Regions from separate parts of the Streptomyces sp. NPDC127038 genome, predicted to be linked through region 1. Evidence: riboswitches for the same ligand, from Rfam matches in the RefSeq annotation. Region 1 holds a riboswitch; the other holds the start of a gene.

The links. A riboswitch is a leader RNA that binds a small molecule or an ion and turns the genes downstream of it on or off. The one in region 1 is predicted to bind glycine.
Region 2: it holds a riboswitch for glycine, as region 1 does, so the genes downstream of both, gcvP (aminomethyl-transferring glycine dehydrogenase) here and gcvT (glycine cleavage system aminomethyltransferase GcvT) in region 1, are expected to answer to the same signal.

Annotation. Positions count from the first base shown of each region.
Region 1 covers NZ_JBHXDQ010000074.1:12,672-16,070, forward strand. The annotation lists gene ACFWI4_RS34975 (enhanced serine sensitivity protein SseB C-terminal domain-containing protein) at 1-547, opposite strand, end outside; gene ACFWI4_RS34980 (AAA family ATPase) at 685-1,398, opposite strand; glycine riboswitch at 1,550-1,646, shown strand; gene gcvT (glycine cleavage system aminomethyltransferase GcvT) at 1,793-2,926, shown strand; gene gcvH (glycine cleavage system protein GcvH) at 3,081-3,399, shown strand, end outside.
Region 2 covers NZ_JBHXDQ010000100.1:9,878-13,276, reverse strand. The annotation lists gene gcvP (aminomethyl-transferring glycine dehydrogenase) at 1-1,918, opposite strand, end outside; glycine riboswitch at 2,097-2,192, opposite strand; gene ACFWI4_RS38950 (PRC-barrel domain-containing protein) at 2,307-2,675, shown strand; gene ACFWI4_RS38945 (DNA polymerase IV) at 2,787-3,399, opposite strand, start outside.

The DNA.
Region 1 (3,399 bases):
GGGCGCTCACCACGACGCCCGTCGCGGCGAACTCCGCCGAGGCCGCGGCCAGGAAGTCCATCGGGTCGTCCTGCCAGTCGGGCTCGAAGAGCCGCACCCGGCCGCCGGTGGCCGACCCGTCCAGCTCGGTCCGCCCGGCCCGGCACAGCTCGGCGACGGCCGGCGGCGGCAGCGGCACGCCGACCACGCCGTCGGGGTTCACGGCGAGGCCCACCTGCGGCGGGAGCCCGCGGGCGAACTCCACGGCGGGCGCGATCGTGAACGACATGTGCGTGCCCACGACCTGGCGGAACTGCTCCTCGGAGCTGAAGACCGGCACGTACACCAGGCCCCCGATGTCCATCGTGGGCAGATCGAGCGCGCCGCTCTGCGGGCCCCCGCCGTTGGGCAGCGGCACCCACACGAAGCTGCGGGCGAGCACTTCGACGATACGAGCGGCCGCCGAGGGCCCCGCGGGCACACCGAGGGAGGAGGACAACACCTCCTCCAGTTCGTTGCCGGGCCAGCCGCCGTGCGGCTGGGGGTGCGCCTGTACCGGAAAGTCCATCTGTCTACCGTCCGCTTCGAACCACTGTTCCGGCTGGAAAGGTTAGGGCCTGTCCGGCGGATCGGGTCGGCGCGAGCCCCCCGGACCCGCGTCTTCGGCCCGGTCCGCCGGACGGGCCCACGGGCCGCCGGCGCCCGTCATCGGCCGAAGTCGATCCTGCGCAGCACGTCCGCCGCGTCCCGGTCGATCAGCACCGCCGAGCGGCAGCCCTCGGGCAGGTCCCCCCGCTCGGCGGCGCGCAGCAGCCGGGCGGCAGCGCCGCGATGACGGGCGAAGGCGTAGCGCGAGACGCCCCGGCCTCGTTCGCGCTGGCCCTCCAGGGCGGTGCCGGGGGTGACGTCGAGCAGGAGCAGGTGCAGCGCTCCGCCGCGGCGCCGTGCCTCGCGGGCCAGCCAGCGGCGCACCCATGCCTGCGTACCGCAGTCGTGCACGACGAGTCCGCCGCCCGCGCGCAGGGCGCGGCGCAGACCGGCGTAGTGCGCGAGGCGGACCAGGGGCCGGTAGAGCGCGTACGGCAGCAGTCCGGCCATCCGGCCGTCCCAGCGGTCGCGGGTGTCCTGCGAGTCGACGCGCGGGCCCCGCACCGCCCGCCGCATCAGCGTCGACTTGCCGCTGCCGGGCAGTCCGGTGACCACGACGAGGTCGCGGGCGCCGAAGCGCAGACCGTGCGGGCTGTGCCCGACCCGGTCGCGCAGATCCCGTACGACGGCCGCCGGACGCCGTCCGCGGGCCCGCCGGGCCGGTGCGCCGGGCTGCTCGGGCAGGGCGAGACCCGAGGTCGTCGCGTACGCCGTGATCCTGTCCACCGTGGCCGTCCTCCCCTTGGACGTGGACTCCATCTCCTCGGACATGGAGTTCCCTCTCCCCCGAGTGTAAAGAGAAGGTAATGCCCGCCGCTTCTCCTTTCCGTGCACGGACCGCCACAGCCGTGTCACAGATGGCGGGCTGCCGTGATCGGGGAACGCGTGCGATGATGGCCGCGCCAACTGCATACCGGCCGCTTGAATCCGCGCGGGAGAGTCCTGGGTACGTGTACCCGGGCGCCGAAGGAGCAAGTCCCTCCCTTGAATCTCTCAGGCCCCGTTACCGCGCGGGCGAGGCACATCTGAAAAGCGGGCCGCGCTTCGTGGCTCCACCCAAGGTGCAAGTCGGGACCACCGTTTCGAGGGGTCCTGATGAACCTCTCAGGTTCCGATGACAGATGGGGAGGAACGACCTCGCCGTCATGCCTTGGGAGCCAGACCGATGAGCAGCAACGCACCCCGTCACACCGCGCTCGATGCCCTGCACCGTTCGCTCGGCGCGACCATGACCGACTTCGCGGGCTGGGACATGCCCCTGCGCTACGGCTCGGAGCGTGACGAGCACGTCGCCGTCCGTACGAAGGCCGGCCTCTTCGACCTCTCCCACATGGGCGAGATCACCGTCACCGGACCGCAGGCGGCGGCTCTCCTGAACCACGCGCTGGTCGGCAACATCGCCACCGTCGGCGTCGGCCGCGCCCGCTACACCATGATCTGCCAGGAGGACGGCGGCATCCTGGACGACCTGATCGTCTACCGCCTGGCCGAGCACGAAGCCGGGTCCTCTCACTACATGGTCGTCGCCAACGCCTCCAACGCCCAGGTGGTGCTGGACGCGCTGACCGAGCGCGCCGCCGGTTTCGACGCCGTGGTGCGCGACGACCGTGACGCCTACGCGCTGATCGCCGTGCAGGGCCCCGAGTCCCCCGGCATCCTCAAGGCGGTCACCGACGCCGACCTCGACGGCCTGAAGTACTACGCGGGCCTGCCGGGCACCGTGGCCGGCGTCCCGGCCCTGATCGCCCGCACCGGCTACACCGGCGAGGACGGCTTCGAGCTGTTCGTCGCCCCCGCCGACGCCGAGAAGGTCTGGCAGGCGCTCACCGACGCGGGCACCCCCGCCGGTCTCGTGCCCTGCGGTCTTTCCTGCCGCGACACGCTGCGCCTGGAGGCGGGCATGCCGCTGTACGGGCACGAGCTGACCACCTCACTGACCCCCTTCGACGCCGGTCTCGGCCGGGTCGTGAAGTTCGAGAAGGACGGCGACTTCGTGGGGCGCTCGGCGCTGGAGGCGGCCGCCGCCCGTGCCGAGCAGAACCCGCCGCGGGTCCTCGTCGGCCTGATCGCCGAGGGACGCCGGGTGCCGCGCGCCGGTTACGCGGTCGTCTCCGGCGGCGAGGTGATCGGCGAGATCACCTCCGGCGCCCCCTCCCCCACGCTGGGCAAGCCGATCGCCATGGCCTACGTCGACGCCGCGCACGCCGCGCCGGGCACCGCCGGTGTGGGCGTGGACATCCGGGGCAGCCACGAACCGTACGAGGTCGTGGCGCTGCCGTTCTACAAGCGCCAGAAGTGACACCGGTCCGCACCGGACACGACACGGACGCCCGCCGGCGCCGGCCCTGACGGGTGCCCCTCGCCGGGCCCCCGGACGTGACCCTGGGCACATCCGCCCGGTCACCCACGCTTCCCTCCATCAGCACTCCACCGCGTACAGGAGAATTCAGGCCATGAGCAACCCCCAGCAGCTGCGTTACAGCAAGGAGCACGAGTGGCTGTCCGTCGCCGAGGACGGCGTCGCGACGGTCGGCATCACCGAGTTCGCGGCCAGCGCGCTCGGCGATGTGGTCTACGCCCAGCTCCCGGAGGTCGGTGACACGGTGACCGCGGGCGAGTCCTGCGGCGAGCTGGAGTCGACCAAGTCGGTCAGCGACCTGTACTCCCCGGTGAACGGCGAGGTCGTCGAGGCCAACCAGGACGTCGCGGACGACCCGGCCCTGGTCAACTCCGCTCCCTTCGAGGGCGGTTGGCTGTTCAAGGTGCGCGTCG
Region 2 (3,399 bases), on a different contig from region 1:
TCTTGGCGCGCAGGTCCTCGACGTCGATCTCGCCGTCGTCGGCGGTCTTGACCACGACGACCTTCATGCCGGCCATCACGGCGCTGGCGGCGTTCGTGCCGTGCGCGGAGGACGGGATGAGGCAGACGGTGCGCTGGTCGTCGCCGTTGGCGCGGTGGTAGCCGCGGACGGCCAGCAGACCGGCCAGCTCGCCCTGCGAACCGGCGTTGGGCTGGAGCGACACCTTGTCGTAGCCGGTGACCTCGGCGAGCTGGTCCTCCAGCTCGTGGATCAGCGTGAGGTAGCCCTGCGCCTGCTCGGCGGGCGCGAACGGGTGCAGCTGCCCGAACTCGGGCCAGGTGACCGGCTCCATCTCGGTGGTCGCGTTGAGCTTCATGGTGCAGGAGCCCAGCGGGATCATGCCGCGGTCGAGCGCGTAGTCGCGGTCGGAGAGCTTGCGCAGGTAGCGCAGCATCGCCGTCTCGGAGCGGTGGTCGTGGAACACGGGGTGCGTCAGGTACGCGTCGGTGCGCAGCAGCGCGGCCGGCAGGGTGTCCTCGGCGCTCGCGTCCAGCGCCTCGACGTCGCCCTCGACACCGAACGCGCTCCACACGGCCGCCAGGTGCTCGCGCGTGGTCGTCTCGTCGCACGAGATCGACACCTGGTCGGCGTCGACGAGGTGGAGGTTGACGCCGTTCTCGCGGGCGGCGGCGACGATCTCGGCGGCGCGGCCCGGGACCCGCACGGTGAGGGTGTCGAAGTACGCGCCGTGCACGAGCTCGACACCGCCGGCGGTGAGTCCCGCGGCCAGGACCGTGGCGTAGCGATGGGTACGCCGTGCGATGGTCCGCAGGCCCTCGGGGCCGTGGTAGACGGCGTACATGCCGGCCATGACGGCGAGCAGCACCTGGGCGGTGCAGATGTTGCTGGTCGCCTTCTCGCGGCGGATGTGCTGCTCACGCGTCTGGAGGGCGAGGCGGTACGCCTTGTTCCCGTCGGCGTCCACGGACACGCCGACCAGGCGGCCGGGAAGGCTGCGCGCGAAGTTCTCGCGGACCGCCATGTAACCGGCGTGCGGACCGCCGAAGCCCATCGGCACACCGAAGCGCTGCGTCGTACCGACGGCGATGTCCGCGCCGAGCTCACCGGGCGAGGTCAGCAGGGTCAGGGCGAGCAGGTCGGCCGCCACGGTGACGACGGCGCCCAGCTCGTGGGCCTGGTCGACGAGCGGCTTGATGTCGCGTACGGCGCCGGAGGCACCCGGGTACTGGACGAGCACGCCGTTGATCTCACGCCCGGCGAGGTCGGCCGGGATGCCGTCGGTGAGGTCGGCGACGACGATCTCGACACCGGTCGGTTCGGCCCGGGTCTCTATGACCGCGACGGTCTGCGGCAGCGCGTCCGCGTCGACCAGGAAGAGGCCCTTCTTGTTCTTGCCCATGCGCCGGGACAGCGCCATGGCCTCGGCGGCGGCGGTGCCCTCGTCGAGGAGGGAGGCGCCCGAGGTCGGCAGCCCGGTCAGCTCGGCCACGACGGTCTGGAAGTTCAGCAGCGCTTCCAGACGGCCCTGCGAGATCTCCGGCTGGTACGGCGTGTACGCGGTGTACCAGGCCGGGTTCTCCATGACGTTGCGCAGGATCACCGGCGGCGTGAAGGTGCCGTAGTAGCCGAGGCCGATCATCGAACCGAGCACCTGGTTGCGGTCCGCGAGGGAGCGGAGCTCGGCCAGGACCTCGGCCTCGGTGCGGGCGGCCGGCAGCTTCAGAGCCTCGGCGTTCTTGATCACATCCGGCACCGCGGCGGCGGTCAGCTCGTCCAGCGAGCCGTAGCCGACCTGCGCGAGCATCTTGGCCCGTGCTTCGGGGTCGGGTCCGATGTGACGCTGCTCGAAGGGAATGCCCTGTTCGAGCTCGGAGAGCGGAATGCGAGGGGCGGTCATGGCGGAGGCCTCCTGGTCTGACGCGACCTTCGAGGGGCACCCCGGCACGGGTACCCCGACGGCCTCCCCCTCTGTCATCTCAACCTGAGAGTTTCACCGGATGGTCCCGTGGACGACCCGGCTTTCACCGTCGGTGAGGGCGGGGGCCATCGGCACCCGCCCTGCTTTCCAGAGTGACCTCGTCCGTGCGGTACGTGAGCCTGAGAGATTCCGGGGAGGAGTTGCTCCTTCGGCGCCTCCGACGAAATCCGGAGGACTCTCCCGCACGGGATCAGCAGCCACTTGCCAGCCTACCAGCGAGGACAAGACGACAGCCTTCGAGTGGCCGCCTTCACAGATGTGCTCTTTTGTAGTACTTACGGATGAGTTTGCGACCACTGGAGGGACCGTGCAGACCGACATCGATCCGCGCAACCTGATCGGCCGCAAGGCGTTCGACAGCAACGGCACCAAGATCGGCACGATCGACGAGGTCTACCTCGACGACGCGACGGGCGTCCCGGAGTGGGCGGCCATACGCACGGGGCTGTTCAGCAGGGACGCGTTCGTTCCCCTGGAGCCCAGCGAGATCATCGAAGGGACCCTGCGCATCCCCTTCGACCGGGCGCTGATCAAGGACGCCCCCGACTTCGGTGTCGGGCGCCATCTCTCGCCCGAGCAGGAGCTCCAGCTCTACCACCACTACGGCCTCGACGTGGCGTCCCCTCCGCCGCCGGACCGCGACTTCGGCCGGGTGGCGGGCCCGGAGGACGCCTGAGCGGCCGCCCCGGGGTCCGACCCCGACTCCGGTCTCCGACGACGGTCCTCCGGCGCCGACGGCCCCGGAACCTGCTGCCCCGGCCCGGGACCCCGTGTCCCGGTCGCGCCTTCAACGGCCGGTGTCAGCTGTCCCGGCGGCCGACGCCAACGGTCCGGAGGCCGGCGCCGACGCGTCCGCGGGCTCGGGTCTTCGTTTGACCAGGGGCAGCGGGTCGGCCGGTTCCAGCGCCGGGTCGTCCGTGCGGAACGTCCGTACCCGGCCGGGCTCGGAGTAGGGCGTCTCGAACCGCACGGTGACCCGCCCCAGTCCGCTCCCCTGCACCCAGCCGTGCCCGAACTCGGTGTGCCGCACGTCGTGCCCGGAGGGCCACCGCCGTTCCACCGGCACCGCCTCCCCCGCGGGGGCCGTCTCGCCCGGCTCGTCCGCGGTGTCCTCCTCGGCATCGGGCTCCCCCACGGCGGCGGCCGCCTGCGCCTGGGCGAACAGGTCCTCCTGGGTGTAGTCGGCGAGCCCGGAGACCCCGACCCCCAGCAGCCGGACGCCACCCGTGGTGTCCACGCCCTCCAGCAGCCGGGCGGCGGCCTCCCGGACGACACCGGGATCGTCCGTCGGCCCCCTGAGCGTCTCCGACCGGGTCAGCGTCGAGAAGTCGTACCTGCGCACCTTCAGCACGATGGTCCGGCCCGAAAGACCCGCCCCGCGCAGCCGCCGCACACACCGG